Regions from separate parts of the Hansschlegelia sp. KR7-227 genome, predicted to be linked through region 1. Evidence: riboswitches for the same ligand, from Rfam matches in the RefSeq annotation. Region 1 holds a riboswitch; the other holds the start of a gene.
The links. A riboswitch is a leader RNA that binds a small molecule or an ion and turns the genes downstream of it on or off. The one in region 1 is predicted to bind thiamine pyrophosphate.

Region 1 (14,334 bases):
CGCGCTGTCGAACGCGATGAATTCCGGCATCAGGCGGATCGGCGTCGCGACCCAGTACAAGGCCCACAGCCTGATCCGGCACCTGCAGCGCGGCTGGAATTTCTTCCGCACCGAGCGCAAGGAGAGCTTCGACATCCTCCCCGCGAGCCAGCGCGTGTCGGAGGACGCCTGGTATCTCGGCACGGCGGACGCCGTCTATCAGAACATCGACATCGTCGAGGACTACGCGCCCCGCTACATGGTCATTCTCGCGGGCGACCACGTCTACAAGATGGACTACGAGCAGATGCTCGCCCAGCACGTCGAGAGCGGCGCCGACGTCACCGTCGGCTGCCTCGAGGTCGCGCGCAAGGAGGCCTCGGCCTTCGGCGTGATGCATGTCGACGCGAACGACCGGATCGTCGCCTTCCTGGAGAAGCCGGCCGATCCCCCGGCGATGCCCGGCCGGCCCGACCTGGCGCTGGCCTCGATGGGGATCTACGTCTTCGACACGCCGTTCCTGTTCGACCTGCTGCGCAAGGACGCCGCCGACCCGAACTCGTCGCGCGACTTCGGCCGCGACATCATCCCGGCGATCGTGACGGGCGGCAAAGCGGTCGCCCACCACTTCTCGCGCTCCTGCGTGCGGTCGAAGACCGAGGAGGAGCCCTATTGGCGCGACGTGGGCACGGTCGACGCCTATTTCGAGGCCAATATCGACCTCACCGACTTCGTGCCGGCGCTCGATCTCTACGACAAGGACTGGCCGATCTGGTCGTTCTCCGAGATCACGCCTCCGGCGAAGTTCATCCATGACCGCGACGATCGCCGCGGCCGCGCGATCTCATCGCTCGTCTCCGGCGGCTGCATCGTCTCGGGCGCCGCAGTGAAGGAAGCGCTGCTGTTCACCGGCGTGCGGGTCAACTCCTACTCCGACGTCGAACGCGCCGTGATCCTGCCCGACGCCGACATCGGCCGCTCCGTGCGGCTGAAGAACGTGGTGATCGACAGCCGCGTGAAGATCCCGGAAGGGCTCGTCGTGGGCGAGGACCCCGTCCTTGACGCGCAACGCTTCCGGCGGACCGACAAGGGCGTCTGCCTGATCACCCAGGCGATGATCGATCGGCTGTGAAGGTCGAGAGTCGCCCTCCCAAGGCCGGGCTCGTGCGACGCCGGCCGGAGCGTTAAGAACGGGACGCGGCCGACCGTGGCCGCGCTCGAACCGCTGTCGCGCCCCATGCCCCTCCCCGTCCTCGCCGTCGCCTCCGAATGCTATCCGCTGATCAAGACCGGCGGCCTCGCCGACGTGGTCGGGGCGCTGCCGCGCGCGCTGGCGGCGCATGACGTCGCCGTGACCACGCTGCTGCCGGGCTATCCGCAGGTCATGGCGCAGGCCGGCGCCGGCGAAACGGTCGCGCGGTTCGACGAGCTGTTCGGCGGCCCGGCGACGGTGGTCGCCGCCGAAGCGCACGGGCTCGACCTCCTCATCCTGGACGCGCCGCATCTCTACGACCGTCCGGGCAACCCTTATGTCGGTCCGGACGGCAAGGACTGGCCGGACAACGCGTTCCGGTTCGCGGCTCTCGGCAAGGTCGCGGCGGAGATCGCGCGCGGCGCGGCGGGACTTCCGACGCCTCAAATCGTGCATATGCACGATTGGCAGGCAGGTCTCGCCGCCGCCTATCTCGCTTTCGGTCCCGAACCGCGGCCGAAGACCGTCGCCACCATCCACAACATCGCGTTCCAGGGCTGGTTTCCGCCCTCCCTCGCGGCGCAGCTCGGGCTCCCGGACGCGGCCATGACCATCGACGGCGTCGAATATTACGGCGGCGTCGGCTACCTCAAATCGGCGCTCTATTTCGCCGACCGGATCACCACGGTGTCGCCGACCTACGCCTGCGAGATCCTCGAGCCGGACGGCGGAATCGGCCTCGACGGTCTGCTGAGCGGCCGGGCGGCCACGGTCTCGGGGATCCTCAACGGGATCGACGTCGATGTCTGGAATCCCGCGACCGATCCACGGTTGCCCGCGCGCTACCAGGCGGGGGACCTGGCCGGCCGCAGCGCCTGCAAGCGCGCCCTCAGGGAGCGCTTCGGCCTCGATCCGACCGCCGACCGGCTGACCTTCGGCGTCGTCAGCCGGCTGTCGAGCCAGAAGGGGCTGGACCTGCTCGCCGAGGTCATGCCGACGCTGCTGGGGCTCGACGCGGATCTTGCGCTGATCGGCGCGGGCGAACTCTGGCTCGAGAGCCGCTTCCGCGCGCTCGCGCTCGAAAAGCCCGGCCGCGTGGGCTGCGTCATCGGCTATGACGAGGACCTCGCGCATCTCCTGCAGGCCGGCGCCGACGCGATCCTCGTGCCCTCCCGCTTCGAGCCCTGCGGGCTGACGCAGCTCTGCGCGCTGCGCTACGGCGCCGTGCCCGTGGTCGCCCGTGTGGGCGGCCTCGCCGACACGGTGATCGACGCCAACCCGATGGCGCTCGCGGCCGGATGCGCGACCGGCGTTCAGTTCTCGCCCGTGGCCGCGCCCGCGCTCGAAGCGGCGCTGCGCCGGGCGGCGGCGCTCTATGCCGACAAGACCGCCTGGGCCGCGCTGCAGCGCAACGGCATGGCGACCGACGTGTCGTGGGAAGCCTCGGCCGGGGTTTACGCCGGGCTGTACCGCCAGCTTGCCGGAAACTGAGCGTCAGGTCCGCCAGCGGCAGGAGTAGCGCGCGCGATACCATCCCGGCTCCGACAGCGCGTCGCCCGCGCTGCTCTGGACGCACGCCGTCATGGCGCCGGGATGCCGTTCCCGGCTGATCCGGCAGGAGGACGGCTCGGCCTGAAGGCACAGCGCCACCACGATTTCGATCATGCCCATGCGATGCTCCGATCCGTTGGCCCCGGATGGGGATTGCCACGCAATGCCCATGCCGGCGGGACGCCCCCTGAAGCATAGCGGCCCGCGCATTCTGGAATGGCTCCAATCCGCCGGGCCGAAGGCGACGCGCCACGCGCTTTCGCATTCCGGCGCGGCGCGATAGAACCCCGCGGACCCCAACGCGATCCTCCCTGACGCCATGCTCCCGCCCGTCGACCTCAACCTGTCCGGCCCGCCCTCCGCCACGCGCGTCGTGGTGGCCATGTCGGGCGGCGTGGATTCCTCGGTCGTCGCCGGGCTGCTCGCCCGCGCCGGCTACGACGTCGTCGGCGTCACGCTCCAGCTCTACGACCACGGGGCCGCGACGGCGCGGAAGGGCGCCTGCTGCGCCGGCCGCGACATCCACGACGCGCGCGACGTCGCCGACCGGCTGGGGATTCCGCATTACGTGCTCGACTACGAGGCGCGCTTCCGGAAGGCGGTGATCGAGCCCTTCGCCGACGCCTATCTTAAGGGTGAGACGCCGATCCCTTGCGTCGCCTGCAACCAGACGGTCAAGTTCCTCGACCTGCTCGACATGGCGAAGGATCTGGGCGCCGCGGCGCTCGCGACCGGGCATTACGTCGCCTCGCGGGCGCTTCCTGGCGGCGGTCGCGGCCTCTACCGCGCCGCGGATCCCGAGCGCGACCAGAGCTATTTCCTCTACGGCACGACGCCCGAGCAGCTCGCCATGCTGCGCTTCCCGCTCGGCGACCTCACGAAGCCCGAGGTGCGCGACCTCGCCCGCGAGCTCGGCCTCGCGGTGGCGGACAAGGCCGACAGCCAGGACATCTGCTTCGTCCCCAACGGCTCCTACGCCCAGTTGATCGAAAAGCTGAAGCCCGGCGCCGCCGAGCCCGGCCCGATCGTCGATCTCTCCGGCCGCGAGCTCGGCCGCCATGAGGGCGTGCTCCGCTACACGGTCGGCCAGCGCAAGGGACTGGGAATCGCCGCCGGCGAGCCGCTCTACGTCGTGCGCATCGACGCCGCGGCGAAGACCGTGGTGGTCGGCCCGCGGGAGGCGCTCGCCGTGCGACGGGTCGCCTTGCGCGACCTCAACTGGCTGGGCGACGCCGCGCTGTCCGATCTGCCGGCGGACGGGCTGCCCCTCCTGGCCAAGGTGCGCTCGACGCGTCCCCCGGCGCCCGCGCGGCTGTTCGCGGGGGAGGACGGCGCGGCCGAGGTCGAGCTGGTGGACGGCGAGATGGGCGTCGCGCCAGGCCAGGCCTGCGCGCTCTACGACGAGGCCGGCGAGCGCGTGCTCGGCGGCGGGATCATCCGGGCGTCCTCGGGCGTTTCAGCGCCGGCGAGGCGCATCAGCGAGGCGGCGGCGTGAGCGTTCAGTACGATCTGGAAGGCCAGAAGCGCGCCTATGAGAAATGGGCGCCGATCTACGACAAGGTCTATGTCCGGTTCCTGGCCGACGGCCAGCGCAAGGCGGCGGCGGCGGCCGCGGCCTGCGGGCCGGACATCCTCGAGGTCGGCGTCGGCACCGGGCTGGTGCTGCGCTACTACCCCAAGGGCTCGCGCGTGGTGGGCGTCGACCTGTCCGAGCACATGCTGGCCAAGGCGCGCGAGAAGGTGATCGACCAGGGCCTGACCCAGGTGCGCGGCCTCTGCGCGATGGACGCCTGCCGGCTCGGCCTGCCCGACGCCTCGTTCGACGCCGTCACCGTTCCGTTCGTGATCACGCTGGTGCCGGACCCCGAAGGCGCGCTCGACGAGATGCGCCGCGTTCTGAAGCCCGGCGGCGAAATCGTGATCGCCTCCAAGATGGGCGCGGGCGGGGGCGCGATGGCGGCGGTCGAGGCCGCGGTCGCGCCGCTGGTCGCCAAGATGGGCTGGTCGAGCGACTTCAAGGTCAGTCGTCTGAGCGCCTGGGCCGCCAAGGCCGGCGACATGGCCGTGATCGACGTCGCCCCGGTGTTTCCCGCCGGGTTCTTCAAGATCGTCCGGATCAAGAAGGCGGGCTGAGCTCGCGTCGTCCTTTCCCCGCCCGCGGGCCTCGCATGCGCGGCCCGGGAGGACGATATGTCGTCGGCCCCCGCCGGAACCGACCGGCGCGCTCCGACGTAAAGCCCACATGCCCCCAGACGACATCGAACGAAACCGCTTCTCCGCCCGCGCGGCCCGCTACGCCCGCGTCGGCGTCAATGTCGGCGGGGTCGCCGCGCGGATCGCGCAGGCGCAACTGCTCGGCCGCGCGGCCGGACGCGCCGATCGCGCCGCCGACCTGAGGGCTGCGCTCGGCGGGCTGAAAGGCCCGGTCATGAAGGTCGCGCAGCTGCTCGCGACGATCCCCGACGCGCTGCCGCCGGAATACGCCGAGGAGCTGGCGCAGCTTCAGTCCGACGCCCCAGCGATGGGCTACGGCTTCGTCCGCCGGCGGATGGCTGCGGAGCTCGGGCCGGACTGGATGGCGAGGTTCGGCTCGTTCGAGAAAGAGCCGGCGGCGGCGGCCTCGCTCGGCCAGGTGCACCGCGCGACGGCGCTCGATGGCGCACCGCTCGCGGTCAAGCTGCAATACCCGGACATGGCGTCGGCGGTCGAGGCGGACCTTGGCCAGCTGCGCTTCCTGTTCGACATCCGCCGGCGGTTCGACGCCTCGATCGACACCAGCCAGATCGTCGAGGAGATCGGGGCGCGCATCCGCGAGGAGCTCGACTACCGCCGCGAAGCCAAGCACGCGGCGCTCTACGCGCGGATGCTCGGCCAGACGCCGGAGGTCCGCGTGCCGGGCGTCTGGCCCGATCTCTCGACCGGCCGGCTGCTGACGCTCGACTGGCTCGAAGGCGTCAAGCTGCTCGCCTATAAGGAGGCGCCGCTCGCGGTCCGCAACCGGATCGCGGTCGCCATGTTCAAGGCGTGGTGGGGGCCGTTCTCAAGCCATGGCGTCATTCACGGCGATCCGCATCTCGGCAACTACGCCGCCTTTTCGGAAGACGGAGAGCCACAGGGCATCAACCTGCTCGACTATGGCTGCATCCGGGTGTTTCCGGCGAGCTTCGTCGGCGGCGTGGTCGATCTCTACGAAGGGCTGCGCGACGGCGACGAGTCGCGCGTGGTCCACGCCTATGAGGTCTGGGGCTTCAAGGGACTGAAGCGCGAGCTGATCGACGTGCTCAACATCTGGGCGCGCTTCATCTACGGGCCCTTGCTGGACGACCGCGTTCGCACCATCGCCGACGGCGTCTCGCCCGGCGAATATGGCCGACGCCAAGCGTTCCAGGTGGCGCAGGAGCTGAAGCGCAAAGGCCCCATCACGGTGCCGCGCGAATTCGTCTTCATGGACCGGGCCGCGATCGGGCTCGGCGGCGTGTTCCTGCACCTCGCGGCGGAGCTGAACTTCGCGCAGCTGTTCCGGGACACGATGGCGGATTTCTCGGTTTCGGCGGTGGCCGCGCGCCAGCGGGAAGCGCTTCTCGCGGTCGGCCTCGAGCCGCTCGGCGGCGATCCCGGATCCAGGGGGTAATCGCCTCAATTTTCAGATGATGGAACGCCTCTGTGAATCTGGCATGCCAGACCTTTGGGGGAATTGCCGGGACTGATTCTTTCGGCTACATGGCGAAGGAAGACGCCCACAAGACGCCACTCCGAGGGAACGCCAGAATGGCCGAGCACGTCCACGAATACGCCACCGCGACCGGCAACGACTACGCCGAGCACGAGCGCACTTATGCGATGGTCATGAAGCTCTCGAAGGTCGCGACCGCGGTGCTCGTCGTGATCATGATTTCGCTCGCGATCGGCGGCGTTGCCGGTTCCTGGGGATTGTGCGGACTCGGCATCGTGCTCGCGCTCGTCACCGGCGTCATCGGCGCCATGAGCGAGAAGGGCACGATCGTTCCGGTGATCATCGCGGGCGTCGTCGTGACCGGCCTCTGGGCCGTGCTCGGCTGAGCTGATGCGGATCGCCGTCGCGAAAGAGGTTTTCCCGGGTGAGACGCGCGTCGCGCTCACGCCGGACGTCATCAAGAAGCTGATCGGCCTCGGGGCCGACGTGGCGATCGAATCCGGCGCCGGGCTGACCGCGGGCGTGACCGACGCCGCCTATTCCGAAGCCGGCGCGAAGGTCGCCGGCTCCCGCGCCGACGCCCTGAACGGCGCCGACGTGCTGCTGACGGTGCGCCGGCCGGCGCCGGACGCGCTTCAGGGGCTGAAGCCCGGCGCGCTCGTGATCGGCGTCATGGATCCTTACGGCAAGGCCGCCGAGATCGAGGCCTTGGCGAAGACCGGCGTCACGGCCTTCGCCATGGAGCTGATGCCGCGCATCACGCGCGCGCAGGTGATGGACGTGCTGTCGTCACAGGCGAACCTCGCGGGCTACCGCGCGGTGATCGACGCCGCCGCGGAATATGGCCGCGCGCTGCCGATGATGATGACCGCCGCCGGCACCGTGCCGGCCGCCCGCGCCTTCGTCATGGGCGCCGGCGTCGCCGGCCTTCAGGCGATCGCGACCGCCCGCAGGCTCGGCGCCGTGGTCACCGCGACCGACGTTCGCCCCGCGGCGAAGGAGCAGGTCGAAAGCCTCGGCGCGAAGTTCATCGCGGTCGAGGACGAGGAGTTCAAGCAGGCCGAGACGGCGGCGGGGTACGCCAAGGCGATGTCGGCCGAGTATCAGGCCAAGCAGGCCGAACTCACCGCAAGTCACATCGCCAAGCAGGACATCGTCATCACGACGGCGCTGATCCCCGGACGCCCCGCTCCGCGGCTGGTGACGACGGCGATGGTGAAGTCGATGAAGCCGGGTTCGGTGGTCATCGACCTCGCGGTCGAGCGCGGCGGCAATGTCGAAGGCGCGAAGCCCGACGAGGTCGTCGACGTCGATGGCGTCAAGATCGTCGGCTACGTTAACTGGGCCGGGCGTCTCGCCGCCTCGACCTCCGCGCTCTACGCCAAGAACCTCTCGGCGTTTCTCGAGACGCTGTTCGACAAGGAGACCAAGCAGCTCGCCGTCAAATGGGACGACGAGCTGGTCAAGGCGACCGCGCTCACGCGCGACGGCGCCGTGATCCACCCGGTCGCCAAATCGCCCGACGCGCCGAAGCCGGCGGCTCCCTCGCCTGACGCCGACACGCCGTCCGACACACCGCCTCCGCAGGAAGCCAGCTGATGGCCGAGCTGACCCCCGACCAGGCGCTCGAACGCGCCCGCGCCGCCGCCGACGCCGCACGCGCGTCCGCTGAAGCGGCGCAGTCCTACGTCGACCAGATCGCCGACGCCGCCGGGATGGCGGCGCACGGCGCGACGGGCGGCGTGATCGACCCCTTCGTGTTCCGCCTCGCGATCTTCGTGCTGGCGGTGTTCGTCGGCTATTACGTGGTGTGGAGCGTGACGCCCGCGCTGCACACGCCGCTGATGGCGGTGACCAACGCGATCTCCTCGGTGATCGTGGTCGGCGCGCTGCTCGCGGTCGGCGTCGAGCTCGCCGGCCATCCCGGCGCCGGCTGGGCGCGGGCCTTCGGCTTCGTCGCTCTGATCCTCGCCTCGATCAACATCTTCGGCGGCTTCCTCGTCACCCAGCGCATGCTCGGCATGTACAAGAAGAAGGGCTGACGGCGCCGTGACCGACATCGTCCAGATCCTTTATCTCGTCTCCGGCGTCCTCTTCATCCTTGCGCTGCAAGGCCTGTCGAGCCCCGCCTCTTCGCGTCGCGGCAACCAGATGGGCATCGCGGGCATGACGCTCGCGGTGGTGACGACGCTGTTCGTCTCGCCTCCGACCGACGCCTTCGGCTGGGTCCTCGTGATCGCGGGCCTCGGCATCGGCGGCGCGATCGGCGGCGTGACCGCGAAGCGCATCGCGATGACCGCGATGCCGCAGCTCGTCGCGGCCTTCCACTCGCTCGTCGGCCTCGCCGCCGTGCTGGTGGCGGCGGCCGCGCTCTACGCGCCGGACGCCTTCGGCATCGGCCAGAGCGGCTCGATCCACGGCCAGAGCCTGGTCGAGATGGCGCTCGGCGTCGCGATCGGCGCGATCACCTTCTCGGGCTCGATCATCGCCTTCGCCAAGCTCGACGGACGCATGTCCGGCAAGCCGATCCTGCTGCCGATGCGGCACGTCATCAATATCGGCCTCGCGGCCCTTCTGGTGGTGCTGGTCGTGCTGTTCGTGATGACCGAGAGCCACGTCGTGTTCTGGCTCATCACGCTGGTCGCGCTCGTCTTCGGCTTCCTGCTGATCGTGCCGATCGGCGGCGCGGACATGCCGGTCGTCGTGTCGATGCTCAACTCCTATTCGGGTTGGGCCGCGGCCGGCATCGGCTTCACGCTCGGCAATCTCGCGCTGATCATCACCGGCGCGCTGGTCGGCTCTTCGGGCGCGATCCTCAGCTACATCATGTGCAAGGGCATGAACCGCTCCTTCGTCTCCGTCATCCTCGGCGGCTTCGGCGGGGAGACGGCCGGCGGACCCGCAGGCGCGGTCGAGCAGCGTCCGGTGAAGCAGGGCTCGGCGGAAGACGCCGCCTTCATCATGAAGAACGCGTCCAAGGTCATCATCGTGCCGGGCTACGGCATGGCGGTGGCGCAAGCGCAGCACGCGCTGCGCGAAATGTGCGACAAGCTCAAGGAGGAAGGCGTCGAGATCAAATACGCCATCCACCCGGTCGCAGGCCGCATGCCCGGCCACATGAACGTGCTGCTCGCCGAAGCCCAGGTGCCCTATGACGAGGTGTTCGAGCTCGAGGACATCAATTCGGAGTTCGCCGGCGCTGACGTCGCCTTCGTGATCGGCGCGAACGACGTCACCAACCCGGCCGCCAAGACCGACAAGACCTCGGCGATCTACGGCATGCCGATCCTCGACGTCGAGAAGGCGGGCACGGTGCTGTTCATCAAGCGCGGCATGGGCTCGGGCTATGCGGGCGTCGAGAACGAGCTGTTCTTCCGCGACAACACGATGATGCTGTTCGGCGACGCGAAGAAGATGACGGAGCAGATCGTCAAGGCGCTGTGAGCGACGCGTCCGACAGTCTGACGGCGGACGGCGCTTGCGTCGTCCGCCGCGTTGTTTCCGCAGCCGACGTCGCGGCTGTCGCCGCTGAATTCTTAGACGACTTCAGGGCTGAAGCGGGCGTCCGCGGCGTGGACCGCCAGTCGCGCGCCGGCCGTCTGATCGCAAGCGACGGCGCGCTCGGCCGCCTTGCGAACGCGCTGTCGGGCCGGCCCATGCGCCCGATCCGCGTGGTCCGCTTCGACAAGACCGCCGCGACCAACTGGATGGTCCCCTGGCATCAGGATCGCACGATCGCGGTCACGCGGCGGATCGACGTCGAGGGTTTCGGCCCGTGGACCGTCAAGGACGGCGTCGCCCATGTGGAGCCGCCGGTCGCGCTGCTTGCCGAGATGCTGACGCTGCGTCTGTTCGTCGACGCCTGCGGCGCCGGTCAGGGCCCAGTCAAGGTCGCGCTTGGTTCGCATCGCCTCGGCCGTGTCTCCGCCGCGGAGGCCGCGGCTAAGGCGCGGGCGGCGCCCGTCCTGACCGCGACGGGCGAGGCGGGCGACGTGCTCGCGATGCGTCTGCTCGCGCTCCACGCATCGGCGCGCTCGGCCTCGGACGCGCCTCGACGGGTGCTTCATGTCGACTACGCCGGGGCGGACCTTCCTCCGCCGCTGACATGGGCGGCGTGCTGAGACCCTTTTTTCTGAGCCGCGCGCCGGGGACGCCCTTGTGACACAAAGGGAAAATGCAAACCGGATTTGCACACAGCGCCGTGATTTTGGACTCGCGTAAACTTTCTCCACAATTAACAATCTTTCGTGAGGCCGCCTTGCGGGAGGCGCGCCTTCTACGGAGGCGATCATGGAGAAAGTGCTTGCGCGCATCTTTGCGCGTCTGATCCGGCGCGGCGATCTCGTCGTCACTTTCGCGTCGGGGCGGACGGCGCGTTTCGGCGACGGCTCAGGACGGCGCGTCGCCATTCGACTGACGGACCGGGCGGCGCAATGGGGGCTGGCGCTGGCCCCCGACCTGAAGCTCGGCGAGCTCTACATGGACGGCCGCCTGCTCATGGAGCAGGGCGACATCGCGGAGTTCCTCGACCTCGCGCTCGGCCAGACTCCGAGCGCGCCCGACCCCTGGCCGATACGCGCGCTCGAATGGTTCAGGCTGCGCTGGCGCAGGGTCGCGCAGGCGAACGGGCTCGTCCGGTCGCGCCGCAACGTCGCGCATCATTACGATCTCGACGCCAGGCTCTACTCGCTGTTTCTCGATCCGGACCGGCAGTATTCCTGCGCCTATTACGACAGCCCCGACGCGCCGCTCGACGACGCCCAGCTCGCCAAGCGGCGGCACATCGCGGCGAAGCTTGCGATCCGGCCGGGCGACCGCGTGCTCGACATCGGCTGCGGCTGGGGCGGGCTCGGGCTCTATCTCGCGGGCGTGGCGGGCGCCGGCAATACGCTCGGAATTACGCTCTCTACGGAACAACTGGCGATCGCCCGGCGCCGGGCGGCGGAGTCCGGCCTGCAGAACCAGGTCGACTTCCAGCTCAAGGATTACCGCAAGCTCGACGGCGCCTTTGACCGCATCGTCTCGGTCGGCATGTTCGAGCATGTCGGGATCGGCAACTACCGGACCTTCTTCGAGACCTGCCGCGACCGGCTGACCGAAGACGGCGTGATGCTGCTGCACACGATCGGCCTCTCCGACGGGCCGCATTCGACCAATCCGTTCATCGACAAGTACATCTTCCCCGGCGGGGCGCTGCCCTCGCTGTCGGAGCTGCTGCCGATCATCGAGAAGACGGGGCTCGTCCTCACCGACGTCGAGGTGCTCCGGCTGCATTACGCCTTCACGCTGCGCGACTGGCGGGCGAGCTTCATGGCGCGTCGCGACGAAGCCGTGGCGCTCTACGACGAGCGCTTCTGCCGGATGTGGGAGTACTACCTGGCGGCCTGCGAGGCGGCGTTCCGCTACCGCGGCGTGGTGGTGTTCCAGCTGCAGCTGGCGCGCCGGCAGGACGCCGTGCCGCTGACGCGCGACTACATCCACGAGGCCGAGGCGGCGCTGAAGCGCGCCGAGCAGGCGATGACGGCGCCCGCCGCTCTGGCGGCGGAATAGCCGCGGCCTGAAGTCGTCGACGCTCCGGCGCCCTCGGCGCCGGAGCGTTCAACCTTTCGCCAACCCGCTCGACAAGCTGTTCGACCGCTTCTAACGTCGGCCTCGGTCCGAGGGGCGTCCCGCTGCGATGCGGGGCTGAGATGGCGCTACGCCGATCCCTTAGAACCTGATCCGGGTCATGCCGGCGAAGGGACGGGAACCAGCGAGCGGCTCGCCTATCGAAACGCGTTCGCCCCAGACGTCGTCGAACTCCCGGATCTCCTGAATTCGAGTCTCTCGAGGAGGAGATCCCCCATGAACGTCTATGTTCCGCCGCGCGACGCGAAAGCGGCCCCCGACAGCGTGACGACCGGCCCGATCATGGGCTCGCGCAAGGTCTACGCCGAGCCGAAGGCGCATCCGGGCCTGCGGGTGCCATTCCGCGAGATCCAGCTGACCGACCCGAACGAGCCGCCGGTCCGTGTCTACGACCCGTCCGGCCCCTACACCGAGACCGACGCCCCGATCGATCTGGCGCGCGGCCTGCGCCAAGTGCGCGGAGACTGGATCGCCCGGCGCGGGCTTTCGACCGTCTCCGGCCGCGCGGTGAAGCCGGAGGACAACGGCAACGTCTCCGCCGACCGGCTCGTCGCCCCCTGCCCCGCCGAGCGCGCAATCTTCGAGGCGCCCTCGGGCACGATGGTCACGCAGTACGAATTCGCGCGCGCCGGGATCGTGACGGAGGAGATGGCCTATGTCGCCTTCCGCGAGAATCTCGCCCGCGAGGCGGCGGTCGAGGGCGCCGAGCTTCGCCATGCCGACGGCGACAGCTTCGGCGCGGCGATCCCCGACTTCGTGACGCCCGAGTTCGTGCGCGAGGAGATCGCCCGCGGCCGGGCGATCATTCCGGCGAACGTCAACCATCCCGAGCTCGAGCCGATGGCGATCGGGCGGAATTTCCTCGTCAAGGTCAACGCCAACATCGGCAACTCCGCCGTCACCTCCGGCGCGGCCGAGGAGGTCGAAAAGCTGGTCTGGGCGATCCGCTGGGGCGCGGACACCGTCATGGACCTGTCGACGGGCCGCAACATCCACAACATCCGCTCCTGGATCATCCGCAACTCGCCCGTGCCGATCGGGACGGTGCCGATTTACCAGGCGCTGGAAAAGGTCGACGGCGACCCGCTGAAGCTCGACTGGGAGGTGTTCAAGGACACGCTGATCGAGCAGGCCGAGCAGGGCGTCGACTACTTCACCATCCACGCCGGCGTGAGGCTGCGCCACGTGCCGCTGACCGCCAACCGGGTAACGGGGATTGTCTCCCGCGGCGGCTCGATCATGGCGCGCTGGTGCCTCGCGGGGCACCGCGAGAGCTTCCTCTACGAGCGCTTCGGCGACATCTGCGACATCATGCGGAAATACGACGTGTCGTTCTCGCTCGGCGACGGCCTGCGCCCCGGCTCGATCGCCGACGCCAACGACGCCGCGCAGTTCGCCGAGCTCGACACTCTGGGCGAGCTCACGAAGGTCGCTTGGGGACGGGGCTGCCAGGTCATGATCGAGGGCCCCGGCCATGTGCCGATGCACAAGATCAAGGCCAACATGGACAAGCAGCTCGCCGTCTGCGGCGAGGCGCCCTTCTACACGCTCGGACCGCTCACCACCGACATCGCGCCGGGCTACGACCACATCACCTCGGGCATCGGCGCCGCGATGATCGGCTGGTTCGGCACCGCGATGCTCTGCTACGTCACGCCGAAGGAGCATCTCGGCCTGCCGAACCGCGACGACGTCAAGACCGGCGTCATCACCTACCGGATCGCGGCCCACGCCGCCGATCTCGCCAAGGGCCATCCCGCGGCGAAGATCCGCGACGACGCGGTCAGCCGCGCGCGCTTCGACTTCCGCTGGGAGGACCAGTTCAACCTCTCGCTCGATCCCGACACCGCCCGCGCCTTCCACGACGAGACGCTGCCCAAGGACGCCCACAAGGTCGCGCATTTCTGCTCGATGTGCGGGCCGAAATTCTGCTCCATGCAGATCACCCGCGAGTTGCGCGAGGAAGCCAAGGCCATGGGCGACAACGAGCGCACAGCGCTCGAGGCCGAAGCCGGCATGCAGGCGAAGACGCAGGAGTTTCTGGAGGGCGGCGGGAAGCTCTACGTCGCGGCGGAGTAGGTTCGAGCAGCGAGACCCGGATCGCCGCCGGGCGGGACGGGCGTCCGAGGGTCCCTCTAGCGCGGGATCGGCCGCCCGGACTCGTTCGCCCGCTCGCCCAGTCGTCGTTCCGGGCTCGTCCCGGAACCCATTCCGCCGGGCATCACTACTATGCCTCCGCCCGCGGAAATGGATCCCGGGACGAGCCCGGGATGACAGTCGAGGACATCCGCTTCAAAGCGGGCCGGTCACG
Region 2 (14,334 bases), 550 kb from region 1:
GCTCGCAGGGCGAAGTCGGCGCCCGGGCCGGCGTCGGCGTGCAGCACGAAGTCGAGATCGATTTCGCCGGTCGCCACGTCGACGCGGCGCACCGTGTAGTAGCGGACCTCGGGCTTGCGGTCGTCCGCGGGCCAGATCGTGCGACCGTCGGGACCGGGCCGGGGCCATTCCGGCTCGGCCAGTCCCTCGGGCGGAAAATACATGCGGACGTGCAGGTCCTTTTCGGACGCGAAGCGCGCGACGTCCCCGGCAAAGGTCAGCCGTCGCATGCGCGGGGCGATCGTCCGGACGCCTTTCAGCGTCACCTCGCGGAAGTCGGAGAAGGCGTCGCTCCGCCCGACGCCGCCGCGCCAGACGATCGACGGCTCCGGGCCGTCCGCGAACTCCACGACATGCGAGGCCACGAAGGAGCGCAGCATTTCGAGCTTTCCGAGATCGTCGGCCTCGAGCCGCACCTTGAGCAGGGGGCCGCTGGCCTCGAGCACGCCCGCGCCGATGCCGAGATCCGCCACGGTGCGCCCCGCCGACGTCTCGCAGGCGACGTCATGCTCGGCGAGGTGTTCGATGAACTTGGCGGCGAGCCCGGCGGCGTCGGGCAGCGTGATCTCGGCTTCGGTGACGAGCGACGTCATGGACGCAACCTCCGCTGGCCTCGTGAACGCTGGCCGATCGACGATCGGCTGTAGTCCAGGAGGCGGCGCCGAGGCAAGCCAGCGCAGCAAAGTTATAGTTATTCCAATTACATGCAGGTGACTGTCCAAGAAGCTCGCGAGGGCCGCCCGAGGTCAGGCCATGTTGACCCCGCCGTTCACGGCGTAGTCCGCGCCGGTGACGTACGCCGCCTCGTCGGACAACAGGAAGCAGGCGACGGCGGCGACATCCGCGGTGTGGCCGAGGCGCTTCAGCGGCACCGCCTGGGCGACGGCGGCCTTGTAGGCGGCCTTGGCGTCGGCGGTCATGCCAGCGCGATCGTGAAAGCCGGTCTCGGTCAGTCCCGGCGTCACCACGTTCACGCGAATCTTGCGCGGCGCGAATTCACTCGCAAGCGATCGGGCGATCTGGCGGATCGCGGCCTTGGTGGAGGCGTAGACCAGCACGTCGGCGCGAGGCGAGCCGACGGTGCCCGAGCCGACCAGAAGGAACGACCCGCCGTCCCGCATCACCGGGCTGAGCGCCTTGGCCTGCAGGATCGGACCGCGGACGTTGAGCGCAAACTGCCTGTCGATGTCCTCCGCCGACACGTCCTGCAGCGTGTTGAAGGCGCCGGCGCCCGCGTTCAGGAACGCGCCGTCGAGCTCGCCGACCGTGCCGCGGATTTCGACCGCGAGCGCCTCCGCCGCCTGTGGATCCGCGGCGTCGTTCGCGATCACGACGGCGTCGGGAAGCGCCTTGCGCGCCTCGTTGATCCGGCCGGGGTTCTGCCCCGTGAGAACGACCCGCGCGCCCTCCTCCGTCAGACGCTGCGCGGTCGCGAAGCCGATGCCGGACGTGCCGCCGGTGATGAGTATGATCTTGCCCTGAAAGCGCGTCATGGCGCGGACTCCTTGGTTGGGGGAAATGACGGCGAGCGGCGAACAGGCCGCAGAATGGCGTGAGCGCGCACCTGCGCCGAGGGTCGTTCAAGTCAAGGACGGCCGCTCCCGTCGCCGGCGCATCGCCGGATTGCTCCGATGCAGGGTCGGCAGGTCCAGGACGATGACGACCGCGTAGACCGGCCCTCGCTCTCCCTCATCCGGCGACCGCCATGCTCAGAATCGCTCTGACCGCCGCCCTGCTCCTGCTTTCATCCGTCGCGTCGGCCGAGGGCGGCCGCGCCGACGGGTGGACGTACACGGCCGAACTGCCGGACGCCGGCGGCGGCTACGCCACCGCGCTCCTGCCCGCGCCCTCGGCCTCCTACAACGAACCGAGCTACATGATCGCGCGCTGCCTCAGCGGACGCACCGAATTTCTGGTCGGAACGACCGGCGGATGGGGCGCTTCCGGACAGAAGCTCGCGGTGACGTTCGAGGTCGGCGCCGGTGAAGCGAAGGCCTCGAAATGGGTCGTCTCCACCAACGGAAAGGCCGTCTTCCTCGACGACCCGCCCGAGGATTTCCTGCGGGCGATATCCGACCCGGGGACGCTGCGATTCACGGTCCGGGAGCCGAGCGGCGCGGTTCATGAGACCGTGTTCGACACGTCGGGCTTCGCGACCGTGCGCGCCAAGATCGCCAAGGCGTGCGGCTGGACGCCCTGACGGAGTTCGCGCGTCGGGATGCCGCCGCCGGCGCTTCCGGTTGACACCTGGCGGTCCGATCACCACTCTTTCCACGCATCCGAGGGGCGCCCGCAGGGGCTGAGACGGCGATCGGCCGGACCCTTTGAACCTGATCCGGGTCATGCCGGCGAAGGAACGGGTTCCGCGGCGCCTGAGGCGTCCGCTCCGCTTTTCCTTCACTGTCGACGACGATCCGTGATCGCGAGGCTTTGCGTCGAGCGGAGGTCGAAGGAGCGTTGGAGCCATGCGCGTCACGGTGATCGGCGCCGGCGTCGCCGGCCTCGTTGCAGCGGTGGAGCTCGCCCGGCGCGGCGCTGAGGTCGACGTCCTCGAGCGGAGCGAACGCCTCGGCGAAGACGCGTGCTCCTGGGCCGCCGGCGGCATGATCGCGCCCTGGTGCGAGGCGGAGGCCGGCGAGGACGAGGTCGCCGAGCTCGGACCCGAGGCTCTCGCCTGGTGGCCGCGCGAGATCGACGAGGTGGACGTCAACGGCACGCTCGTCGTGGCGTCGCGCCGCGACGCCGCCGACCTCGCCCGTTTCGCCCGACTGACCGAGCGCTACGAACGCGTCGACGGGGAGCGTATCGCGGAAATCGAGCCCGACCTCGCCGGACGCTTCGCGACCGGGCTGTTCTTCCCGCAGGAAGGCCATGTCGATCCGCGCAGGGCCCTGCCCGCGCTCATCAGGCGGCTGGAGGCCCTGGGCGGTCGCGTGCGGTTCGCGGTCGACGCCGACCCCGAGACGGCCGAGGGCGACGCCGTGCTCGACTGCCGTGGCCTCGGCGCGCGCCGCGACCTGACGGAGCTGCGCGGCGTCCGTGGCGAGATGCTGCTGCTCCGCACGGACGAGATCTCGTTCTCGCGCCCAATCCGCCTTCTGCATCCGCGCATCGCGCTCTATGTCATCCCGCGCGCGGACCATCTCTTTATGGTGGGCGCGACGTCGATCGAAAGCGCCTCGCGCGCCGGCGTCTCGGCCCGCTCGGCCGTCGAGCTCATCAATGGCGCCTATGCGCTTCATCCGGCCTTCGGCGAGGCGGAGATCGTCGAAACCTGCGCCCAGTTGCGGCCGGCGTTTCCGGACAATCTCCCCCGGATCGAGCAGCGGGGACGCCTGTTCCGTCTCAACGGCTTCTACCGCAACGGCTTCCTGCTCTCGCCGGCCTACGCCCGTAAGGCTGCGGACGCCGTATTCCAGACTTCGGAGCCTTCGCATGAAACTGATCGTCAACGGCTCAGCGCGTGAGCTCGAGGCGGCCGATCTCGCCGCAGCCCTCGCCGCGCTCGATTATGGCGACGCCGTCGTCGCGACCGCCGTCAACGGCGCCTTCGTGCCGGCGCGCGCTCGGGAAGAGACCGCGCTGACCGACGGCGACCGCATCGAGATCGTCTCGCCGCGGCAGGGAGGCTGACGCATGGACTTTTATGGAACCCCGATCGGCTCGCGGCTGCTCCTCGGCACCGCGCAATATCCCTCCCCGGCCGTGCTCGCCGACGCGGTGCGCGCCTCGGGCGCCGAAATCGTCACGGTGTCGCTCCGCCGGGAATCCGGGCGGCTGCGCGAGGGCCAGGATTTCTGGGGACTGATCCGCGATCTCGGCGTCCGCGTGCTCCCCAACACGGCCGGCTGCCATTCGGTCAAGGAGGCCGTCACAACGGCGCAGATGGCGCGCGAAGTGTTCGGCACGCCGTGGGTCAAGCTCGAAGTGATCGGCGACGCCGACACGCTGCAGCCCGACGTGTTCGGTCTCGTGGAGGCCGCCAAGATCCTGACCGACGACGGTTTCGAGGTGTTTCCCTACACGACGTCCGACCTCGTGGTCGCCGAGCGGCTGCTGGAGGCCGGCTGCAAGGTGCTGATGCCCTGGGGCGCGCCGATCGGCACCGGCATGGGGCTGAACGACGTCTACGCCCTGCGCTCGCTCCGCGCGCATTTCCCCGACGTGCCGCTGGTGGTCGACGCCGGCATCGGCAAGCCGAGCCACGCAGCGGCCGCCATGGAGCTCGGCTACGACGCCATCCTGTTGAACACGGCTGTGGCGAAGGCCGCGGACCCCGTGGCGATGGCGGGCGCCTTCGGACGCGCGATCGAAGCCGGCCGCTCGGGCTTCCTCGCAGGCCCCATCGAACCGCGCGACATGGCGGCGCCGTCCACGCCGGTGTTTGGCCGGGCGAGCCTCGCGTGAGCCAACCGCTCGACGCCTTCTATCCCGTCGTCGACAGCGCGGCGTGGGTGCGCCGGCTGGTCGGCGCCGGCGCGCGGCTGATCCAGCTGCGGATCAAGGACGCCCCCGCCGACGAGGTGCGGCGCGCGGTGCGCGAGGCGCTGTCGGACTGCCGGCGCGCGGGCGCCGTGCTCGTCGTCAACGACTACTGGGAGATCGCGATCGACGAGGGCGCGAGCCACGTCCATCTCGGCCAGGAGGACCTCGACGCCGCGGACCTCGCCGCCCTTCGGGCCAAGGGCCTGGAGATCGGCGTCAGCACCCACGACCACGCCGAGCTCGACCGCGCGCTGTCCGTCGGGGCGGATCAGATCGCTCTCGGACCGATCTGGCCAACGATCCTCAAGACAATGCCCTTCGGCCCGCAGGGGCTCGACAGGATCGACGAATGGAAGCGGGCGATCGGGGACCGCCCGCTGATCGCGATCGGCGGCCTCACGCCCGACAGGGCGCGCCAGTGCCTCGCCGCCGGCGCCGACATCGTCGCGGTCGTCAACAACGTGCTCGGCGCCGCGGACCCCGAGGCGCGGGCGCGGGAATGGCTCGCGGTCACGCGGGAGCCGGTCTGACCGAAGGCTGGGACGACGTCAGGAGACGCCGTCGTCGGTCTCGGTGGTGACCTCGTCCGGCGGGATCGCGCCGGGAGACGCCGGCGACGCCGCGGGGGCCGGCTCGCCGTCCTTGCGCTTCGAGCCGGCAAGTTCGCCGGCGTCCGGCGCTTCGTCGCCGGCCGGCGAGCCGCCCTCGCCCGGCCCGACCCCCTTGCGGTGTTCAAATTTGACGGGACGAGCGGCGTCGGCCTCGGACGCGCCGTCGACCATCGTGCTGTCCTCTTCCGGCTTAGGTGAACCTGCGCTCATCGTCGTCCCCGCGTTGCCTTGTGCCTGGGAACAAGCCGTAGCGAGGCCGATGGTTCCGCGAGCGACGCCGGGCCGCGCGCCGCGCCGCGCTCACTCGTCGGTGAGGGGACCCAGCGCCAGCGGCTCGACCTTCATCCAGTAGGCCAACTGCTGATACGTCAGGCCGACGGCCTTCAGGTCGTAGACGACTTCCGAGCGGGTCGGCCCGACGCATTCGTCCTCGCCTTTGTCGGTCTTCTGCTTCTTGCAGTAGTCTTCCGTGTCCTTGTAGTAGACGCGTCCATACAGGCCGGGCTTGCTTTGGTCGGATGAGGAGAAGAACGCGTCCGCGTCCTGGGACTGGCTCGAGGAGAAGAACGACTGGTCGTTCTGGACCGCCTGTTCGTTCCACCTCAAATTGTAGTCGTAGTAACCGGTGTAGTCGCGCTTCTTGCCGGCCGGATCGGTGAACGAGCCTTCCTCTTCGACATAGCGGATCGAGCCGGTGACCTTGTCGCTGTAAGGCCGGTCGCCGATCGTGTAGGCGAAGTTGAGGCCTCCGCCGTCGGTCAGCCAGTTGCCGAGCTCATAGTCGTAATCGAGGTTTCCCGTCACCTTGGTCGGCACGAGGAACGAGAACGGCCCGGCCGCCAGCGCCACGTTCTCGAATCCGAGGGGATCCGGATTCTTGACGGTGATGGTCACCGTTTTTCCCTCGATGACGCGGGCGTAGATCTTGTCGGCCTCGGCGCGGGCGGTCTTCAGACGCTCGGCCACGTCCCACCATTTCAGCACCCGCCGGCCCTGCAGCACGCCGCCGAACTTTGAGGACGACTGCTGGCCCTTGACGACGTCGATGCGCAGATTGCCGTCGGCCGGCAAATAGCGGCCCTTGGCGTCGATCGGAAGGTCGCCGCGCAGGATCGCGACGTCGCGCGCGATCTGCGAGGGATTGGCGGGATTGAACACGTCGTAGCGCAGGCTGTAGGTCATGCGCGCGCCCGGCTGCCTCTGGACCGTTCCGCGCATGATGAACAGGTCGGCGACCTTGAGCTCCTGGATTTCATAGGTGTCGATGCCACTCGCCGAGCGTTCGGAGCGCGAGGCGTAGTCGATGGTCATCTGTCCTGTGACGCGCGCCTTGTCGGCGGGAACCTCCACCGTGGCCCGGTTCTGGGCCGATACGGCCGCAGGCGACATGGCCGCCAGCGCGAATGTCGCCCGAACGACGAAGCGAAAGAGACGACGCGTCATCGGTAGTTCCCCCATGAACGTGTTCTTGATCTAAGGGTCAGGACGCTAACGACGGTCCAAAAAAAGCACAAGACGACTTGCGGAAGCCAGGCGCGTTCCCGGGAAGCCCGACGCCGCCCGCGCGCGGCGCTTGACGGCCGATTGCGCGAGCCGCCATGTCCTTGGCTCCGCACGAAGCAGGCGTCCCGGACATGGCGAGCGACCGCACTTACGGCCCGATGACCGAACTCGTGATCCGGGGGCGCGATCCCGCGGAGCAGTTCGGCTTCGTCAACCCGCCAATCGTGCGCGGCTCGACGGTCGTCTGGGAGACCATGGCGGATTATGCGTCCGCCAAGGGACGCTACAGCTACGGCCGACGCGGGACCCCGACCTCGGACGCGCTGTGCGACGCCCTGGCCGCGCTCGAAGGCGGCGCCCATGTCGCGCTCGCGACGTCGGGCCTCAACGCCTGCGCGCTCGCGCTGCTCGCCGCGCTCGGGGCCGGCGACCACCTGCTGATGACGGACGGCGTCTACGAGCCGACGCGGCGACTGTGCGACGGTCTGCTGAAGAAGCTCGGCGTCGAGACGACCTATTACGACCCGGCGCTCGGCGCCCATGTCGCCGACCTCATGCGGCCAAACACGAAGGCCGTCTATGTCGAGAGCCCGAGTTCGCTGACCTTCGAGATCCAGGACGTCCCGGCGATTGCGGGCGCGGCCCACGCGCGCGGCGCGGCGGTCATCATGGACAACACCTGGGCGACGCCCTTGTACTTCAAGGCTCACGACCACGGCGTCGACCTCGCGGTCTCCGCCGGCACCAAATATCTCGGCGGCCACGCCGACGTTCTCATCGGCTGGGTGTCCGCGACGGGAGCCTATGCGCCGGCCCTGAAAGCGGCCCACGGCGCGCTCGGGCTGTGCGTCGGGCCGGACGACATGTTTCTCGCGTTGCGCGGCCTGCGGACGCTCGGCGTGCGGCTCGCCCATCACCAGGCGTCGGCTCTGCGGGTGGCGCGCTGGCTGGAGCTTCGGCCCGAAGTCGCCAAGGTTCGCCATCCCGCCTTGGAAAGCGACCCCGGACACGCGCTGTGGAAGCGCGATTTCAGCGGCGCGTCGGGACTCTTCGCCCTGGAGCTCAAGCCGGCCCCGAAAGATGCGGTGGCGGCTCTGCTCGACGGGCTCGAGCTGTTCGGTCTGGGCTATTCCTGGGGCGGATTTGAAAGCCTGGCCATCCCTTACGACGCCTCCGGGGTGCGGACGGCGACGAACTGGACTCCGAGGGGCCCGACGCTGCGGCTTCACATCGGGCTGGAAGACGTCGAGGATCTGATCGGCGACCTAGAAGCCGGCCTTGAGCGTTATGTCGCCGCGAGCTGACGGCGCCCAGGCAAACGGGCCCCAAGACAAACGAAAGCCCCGCGCGGCTTGCGCTGCGCGGGGCTTCGAATTTCCTAGAAGAGACTGAGCTTTAGGCTCAGAGCTCCGCCGGGCTGTACGAGGTGACCTCGAGGCCGACGGGGGTCTCTTCAACGATGGGAGCGGTCCACAGAGCCATGATAAATCTCCTTCAGGTCACGCGGTCATTCGCACCGCGGGGCGTAGGAGCGCTTGCTGCGTCCTGTCTCGAACAACATAGGACGGGGCGGGGTGGAGCGCTAATTAATTCCCTGTCATGTTTCTCCCGCCGGGCCGGATGGCGCAGTCATCGACAGGTTTGGCGGCTTGGTCGCGGATATAAGAGCTTCATAAGCTTCACGCCCGAAGGTCGGCCCGAGATCAGCTCGGCCCGGCGTCACGCCGTTCCGGGCGCGATGTCTTCTTTCTCTCCGCGCGCCACGATTTTCAGGAGATGGGACGGGAGCGGCCTCTGAAGAGTCCGCGCCTCGGCCCAGTCGGCGCGAAGCCAGACGTCGATCTCCTCCGGGGTCGTCAGGATCGCCGGCATCGCCTTGGGGTGAATCGGCGCCACCACGTCGTTGGCCTCGGTGGTGAGGATGCCGAAAAGATCAGCCGTAACCTCGCCTTCCCGCACTTTCCTCACGCTGGTCCACCTCGCCCACAGCCCCGCGAACACGGCGAGCGGCCGGCTCTCGTCAAGGGCGAACCAGACCGTCGCCTTCTTGCCCTCCGGCGTCGTTTCGTACTCGGTGAAGCTTGTGAACGGCGCGACGCAGCGGTTTGCGGGCGAGAGCCAGCGCCGCCAATGGGGAGACGCCGTGTTGCGGATGTTGGTGACGCCGGGGTCTGTCGATCGCCCCTGCAGAGCGAAGAGCGGCGAGGGCATGCCCCAGCGCGCCAAAGCGAGCTCTCGCTCGCCGTCCGCGACCCGGACGATCGGAGCGGGCTGATCCGGAAAGATCGCCGCAAGAGCGGGTAGATTGCCTGCATGATCGCGCAAGGCGCGCGTCATCTGGCGGACCGCATCCTGCGGCTTGGTCATCGAATAGAGATTGCACATCGCTTTCGCCACCATGCCGCCCGGCTGCCCGCGACGCCAGCGCGACGTCGACGTCGACGTCGACGCGGTCCATAGTCCGCCGCCATGTCGAAGCCGGGACGCAAGAGCGACCATGACTCCAGAACCGATCCGCCGCATGATGATCGCCCGGGCGGCGATCGCCGCCTTCCTGCTCGCAGCCCCGCTGGCGGCTTGCGCCAATGTGAAGCCGGCGGAGGGAATCAACCCGGCCACCCTGCCCCACCGCGTCCAGTTGCCGCCGCGGATGTGAGCCGGCCGCTTCAGCCGCTTCGACAAAGGCGCCGATCGCGGCGATAGGGTCCGCCGGCGCGCCCGACCGCGGCTGAGGCGTCAGGCCGCCTCTTTCGTCGCTGCGTTCCGGCCGACATGCTGCTCGATATGGCGGGCGAAATGCTCCGCCGCCTGCGACAGCCCCTGGATGCGCCGCCAGAGCATGATGTCGACGTCGGCGAGCGGCGGCAGTCCGGTCTCCGGCGCGAGCCGGACGAGACCCTTGGCGTCGACCGAGGCTGACAGCACGATGACGGCGGCGTCGGCGAGCGCCATCGCCTGAAGCCCGGCGATGCTCTCCGACACGCAGGCGATCCGCCATCCGCGGCCGGCCTCGTTCAGCGCCATCAAGGCGAGGTCCCGGTAGAGATTGCCTTCGGGCAGCATGGCGAGCGGCACCTGCGGCCGGCGATGGGCGTCGCCGCCCTCCGCGCCGAGCCACACCAGCTTCTCCGCCCGCAGCCGGCTCGCGTCGCCCGTCCGGGGCTGGACGCCCGGCATGCGGGTGGCGATGGCGACGTCGACGAGGCCTTCGTCCATGTCGGTCGCGATCTGCCGGGACAGGGCGCAGCGTACCGAGACTTCGACGCGGGGATAGGCCTGCCGGAAGCTCGCCAGGGTCTCCGGCAGCAGGAAGGCCGCGTAGAGGTCCGGGCAGCCGAGGGTGACGCGGCCTTCGATCTCTTCCGACGACAGCTTGAGCTGGGCCTCGTCATGCATGCGCAGCATGGCGCGGGCGTAAGGCAGCAGCGTCTCGCCGTGCGGCGTCAGGCGCAGCCGCCTGAGATCGGTCTCGAACAACGCCTGCCCCGCCGCCTCCTCCAGTCGCCGGATCTGCAGGCTGACTGCCGGCTGCGTGCGGTGAAGCTTCTGGGCGACGCGCGTGACGCTGCGCTGCTCGACAAGCATCACGAAGGTGCGCAGCAGCATGATCTCTAACGGTCGCGCCATGGAAGCTAAATATTATTTGGCTTTTCGCAAAGCAATATAAATTTGCGTCGCGCCGATGCTGATCTTTAGGATAGCGCCTGTTCCGAAATACTGGCGAGCGATCAGGCTGAATGCACGCACATAAAGCAGTCACAGCCTACGTATTGGGCAATTTTGGCCACCGTACAGCGCCGGAGGCGGGTCCGGCCGCGCGCGCCTCGTGACCGCCCACGGCGCTCCCCTCCTCGAAGTCCGCGACGTCGCCAAGCGCTATGGCGGGCTCGCCGCGCTCGACGGATGCAGCCTCACTTTGGAGCCCGGGCGCATCACCGGATTGATCGGCCCGAACGGCGCCGGCAAGACCACGCTTCTCAACGTCATGACCGGCATGGTCCGACCCGACGTGGGCGCCGTTCTCCTCTCGGGCCAGGACGTCACGCCGCTTGCGGCGCATCGCTTCGCGGCGCTCGGCGTGGCGCGCACCTTTCAGGTCGTTCGCGAACTCGGCAGCCTCACCGTGTTCGAGAACCTGCTGCTGGCGCCCCGCGGCCAGAGCGGCGAAGGCGTCGTCGCGAGCCTGTTCGGACGCCGAAAATGGTGGGCGCAGGAGAGCGCGAACGCGCTCAAGGCGAAGGCGCTTCTGGAGCGCGTCGGCCTGTTCAGGCTCGCCGACCAGCCGTCCGGCGGCCTGTCCGGCGGCCAGAAGAAGCTCCTCGATCTCGCGCGCGCCCTGCTGCTGGAGCCGAAGCTCATCCTTCTCGACGAACCCGGCGCCGGGGTCGCGCCGCCGCTCAAGTCCGAGATGATCCGGCTGGTGCGGGAGCTGAAGGCCGAGGGCGTCTCCTTCGGACTCGTCGAGCACGACATGCATCTGATCGGCGAGCTCTGCGACCATGTCCACGTGATGGCCGAGGGCAAGCGGCTGGTGTCCGGGTCCTTCGACGAGGTGGTGAAGGACCGCCGCGTCGTCGAAGCCTATCTCGGGGTCGCGGCGTGAGCGCGGCGGATGCGATCCCGGCTCTGTCGGTCCGGGACCTCCGGGCGGGCTACGGCCGCGGCGGCGACATCGTCCGCGGAATCGATCTCGACCAGGCGCCGGAGACGATCCTCGCCGTGATCGGCCCGAACGGATCGGGCAAGTCGAGCTTCGTGAAGACGCTCGCCGGGCTGCTCGACGTCCGCTCCGGCCATGTGAAGGTCACAGGACACGACGTCACGGCGGAGACGCCCGCCAAGCGCGTCGCCGCGGGCCTCGCTTACGTGCCGCAGGAAGCGAACGTCTTTCCGAGCCTCACCATCGGCGAGAACCTGAAGCTCGCCACCGAGTTCCTGCGCGGACGCGCCGGGGTCGGGGCCGAGCAGCGGGCGCGGGTGCTGGAGCTCTTCCCGGAGATCGCGGCGCGGCTCAGGGCGCGCGCCGGCGATCTGTCCGGCGGCCAGCGCCAGATGCTCGCTTTCGCAAGCGCGCTGCTCGCGAACCCCGAGGTGCTGCTGCTCGACGAACCGTCGGCCGGCCTTAGCCCGAAGATCGTCGGCCAGACCATGGAGGCGATCGTCCGCGTCCGCGAGGCCGGCGTCACCGTGCTGCTGGTCGAGCAGAATGTCGGGGCCGCGCTCGGGATCGCCGATGAGGCGGTGGTGCTGGTGGCGGGCCAGGTGAGCCTTCGGGCGTCGGCGAAGGAGGTCGGCGCCGCCGATCTCGGCGAGCTGTTCTTCGCGAAGGTCGCCTGAGATGGCGGCGCAGCTGTTCCTCAACGGCCTCGTCACCGGCCTCCTCCTCGCCTTGCCGGCGCTCGCGCTGACGCTGATCTTCGGCGTGCTGAAATTCGCCAATTTCGCGGTCGGCGCGATGCTCACCCTCGGCGCCTACGCCGCCTGGGTCGCGAACGTCCAGCTCGGCCTGCCGCTGACCGCCTCCGCCGCGATCGCGGCCGTCACCGTCGCGCTCGCCGGGCTGCTCGCCGACCAGCTCGCCTTCGAACGGCTGCGCCCGCGCGGCTCGATCGGGCTGCTGGTCGCCTCGATGGGCGTGTCGCTGGTCATCGAGAACGTGTGCCGCTTCGTCTTCGGCAACGCCAGCCGGGGCTTCGACGCTCCCCCATCGCGGCCGATGCGGTGGGAGGGCCTGCGCATCAACCAGGAGCAGATCACGACGGCGGTCACCGTGATCGTCTGTCTGCTGCTGGTCGACGCGCTTCTGCGCTTCTCGCCGCTCGGCCGCGCGATGCGGGCGGTCGCCGACAACGCGTCGCTCGCGGCGGTCCGCGGCGTCGAGCGCCGCACCATCGCGCGGCTGACCTGGGTGCTGGTCGGCGCGCTGCTCGGCCTCGCCGGGGTGCTCGCCGGCCTCGACCGCGCAATCGATCCGCTGATCGGCTGGAACTACCAGATCCCGATCTTCGCGGCCGCGATCCTCGGCGGCCTGGGCTCGCCGCTCGGCGCGGTCGCCGGCGCGCTGGTGATCGGCGTCGCCGAGGAGATGTCGGCGCTGGTGATCCCGACCAACTACCGGCAGGTGGTGAGCTTCGCGGTGATCCTCGCGCTGCTGCTGTTCCGGTCCAACGGCCTGTTCGGGGCGAAGGCGGCGCGCAAATGATCGCTTATCTCATCACCATCGCCATCCTGGTCTGCATCGCGGGGCTGGTGGGGCTCGCGCTGAATCTGCAATGGGGCCTCGCAGGCCTCGTGAACTTCGGCGTCGTCGGCTTCGTCGCGATCGGCGCCTATGTCACGGCGCTGCTCGCCCCGCATGTCGGCTGGCTGCCGGCCATGATCGCGGCCGCCGCGCTGTCGGCTTTGCTCAGCGGCGGGCTCGCGCTGCTCGCGATCCGGCTCGAGGAGAACTACCTCGCGATCGTCACCATCGGCTTCGGCGAGGTCGTGCGGCTCGTCATTCTGAACGAGGACTGGCTGACGCGCGGCGCGCTCGGCATCGCCGACATCCCGCGGCCCTTCGCCAATCTCGGCGAGACGTTCGGCGGCGACGCCGTGTTCATCGTCTTCGCGGTCGCCCTGGTCGCGCTCGTCTTCCTCATTCTGGAGGGCATGGCGCGTTCGCCCTTCGGCCGGGCGCTGCGCGCGATCCGCGACGACGCGACGGTGACGGCGGCGCTCGGCAAGAACGTGTTCGCCCTGCGGGTCCGGGCCTTCGCGGTCGGGGGCGCGGTGATGGGGATCGCGGGCGCGCTCCACGCCTTCTACCTCACCTATATCGACCCCGGGCAGTTCACGCCGATCGTGACGGCCTACGCTTTCATGGCGGTGATCGCGGGCGGCCGCGGCTCGAATGTCGGGCTGCTGGTCGGCGCGGGCTCGATCATGGCGCTGCTCGAAGGCACGCGCTTCCTCAAGGATTTCATCACGGTGATCGACGGCGTGCAGCTTTCGGCGCTCCGCCTCGGGCTGATCGGCGCCGGCATCGTGCTGCTGCTGATCCTGCGACCGCAGGGCCTGGTGCCCGAACCCCGCCGGCGCGCCGCGGACGCGCTGCCCCGCGAAACCGGAGCCTCGTGATGCCGCGCGTCGCGCCCCTGCCCTCCTCCGTCCTGCCGCCGCATCAGCGCGAGCTCTACGAGCTGTTCGCGAACGGCTACGCCGACTTCCGCGGACAGGCGGCCGCGCTCGCGCATGTCCCGGTCGCGCTCGAAAGCCTCTACGGCATGCTGCTCGAGCTCAGGCGCGCCGCGAACCTGCCGCTGCGCTATGTCGAGCTCGCGGTGGTCACGGTGTCGAAGCTCAACGCCTGCCCCTATTGCGTGGCGCATCATGAGCCCCTGCTCGCGATCGAAGGCGTCCCGGCGGACGCGATCGCGGCGCTGCCGGCGTCCGACCATCCCGCCTTCGACGAGACCGACCGGCTCGTGATCGAATATGCGCGCCTCGTCACCGAACGGTCGTGGGGCCTGCGCGACAGCCTGTTCGATCGCCTCCGCGCCCGCTTCACAGAGAGCCAGATCGTGGAGCTGACGCTTCGCGTCGCGCTCGCCGGCTTCTTCAACCGCTTCAACGACGCCCTGCAGGTCGACGACGGCCTGGCGGCGGCCGCCCTCGATCCTCAAGAGAAGGACCACCCGCATGACTGACAGCAGCT

Region 2: linked by a shared signal. The riboswitch ahead of thiO (glycine oxidase ThiO) and the one ahead of thiC (phosphomethylpyrimidine synthase ThiC) in region 1 are both predicted to bind thiamine pyrophosphate.

The regions. Positions count from the first base shown of each region.
Region 1 covers NZ_JBMSEA010000001.1:61,184-75,517, reverse strand. The annotation lists gene glgC (glucose-1-phosphate adenylyltransferase) at 1-1,111, shown strand, start outside; gene glgA (glycogen synthase GlgA) at 1,217-2,662, shown strand; gene ACO2RJ_RS00345 (hypothetical protein) at 2,666-2,842, opposite strand; gene mnmA (tRNA 2-thiouridine(34) synthase MnmA) at 3,042-4,217, shown strand; gene ACO2RJ_RS00335 (class I SAM-dependent methyltransferase) at 4,214-4,855, shown strand; gene ACO2RJ_RS00330 (ABC1 kinase family protein) at 4,965-6,353, shown strand; gene ACO2RJ_RS00325 (aa3-type cytochrome c oxidase subunit IV) at 6,491-6,781, shown strand; gene ACO2RJ_RS00320 (Re/Si-specific NAD(P)(+) transhydrogenase subunit alpha) at 6,786-7,994, shown strand; gene ACO2RJ_RS00315 (proton-translocating transhydrogenase family protein) at 7,994-8,437, shown strand; gene ACO2RJ_RS00310 (NAD(P)(+) transhydrogenase (Re/Si-specific) subunit beta) at 8,445-9,839, shown strand; gene ACO2RJ_RS00305 (phytanoyl-CoA dioxygenase family protein) at 9,836-10,516, shown strand; gene ACO2RJ_RS00300 (class I SAM-dependent methyltransferase) at 10,686-11,945, shown strand; TPP riboswitch at 12,046-12,155, shown strand; gene thiC (phosphomethylpyrimidine synthase ThiC) at 12,240-14,102, shown strand.
Region 2 covers NZ_JBMSEA010000001.1:612,671-627,004, reverse strand. The annotation lists gene ACO2RJ_RS02940 (DUF2218 domain-containing protein) at 1-632, opposite strand, end outside; gene ACO2RJ_RS02935 (SDR family oxidoreductase) at 786-1,532, opposite strand; gene ACO2RJ_RS02930 (hypothetical protein) at 1,745-2,239, shown strand; TPP riboswitch at 2,312-2,413, shown strand; partial or broken gene thiO (glycine oxidase ThiO) at 2,484-3,506, shown strand; gene thiS (sulfur carrier protein ThiS) at 3,475-3,672, shown strand; gene ACO2RJ_RS02915 (thiazole synthase) at 3,676-4,446, shown strand; gene ACO2RJ_RS02910 (thiamine phosphate synthase) at 4,443-5,054, shown strand; gene ACO2RJ_RS02905 (hypothetical protein) at 5,073-5,345, opposite strand; gene ACO2RJ_RS02900 (hypothetical protein) at 5,436-6,578, opposite strand; gene metC (cystathionine beta-lyase) at 6,770-7,942, shown strand; gene pqqA (pyrroloquinoline quinone precursor peptide PqqA) at 8,040-8,120, opposite strand; gene ACO2RJ_RS02885 (SOS response-associated peptidase) at 8,358-9,023, opposite strand; gene ACO2RJ_RS02880 (hypothetical protein) at 9,136-9,294, shown strand; gene ACO2RJ_RS02875 (LysR substrate-binding domain-containing protein) at 9,375-10,265, opposite strand; gene ACO2RJ_RS02870 (ABC transporter ATP-binding protein) at 10,465-11,241, shown strand; gene ACO2RJ_RS02865 (ABC transporter ATP-binding protein) at 11,238-11,975, shown strand; gene ACO2RJ_RS02860 (branched-chain amino acid ABC transporter permease) at 11,977-12,840, shown strand; gene ACO2RJ_RS02855 (branched-chain amino acid ABC transporter permease) at 12,837-13,757, shown strand; gene ACO2RJ_RS02850 (carboxymuconolactone decarboxylase family protein) at 13,757-14,326, shown strand; gene ACO2RJ_RS02845 (ABC transporter substrate-binding protein) at 14,319-14,334, shown strand, end outside.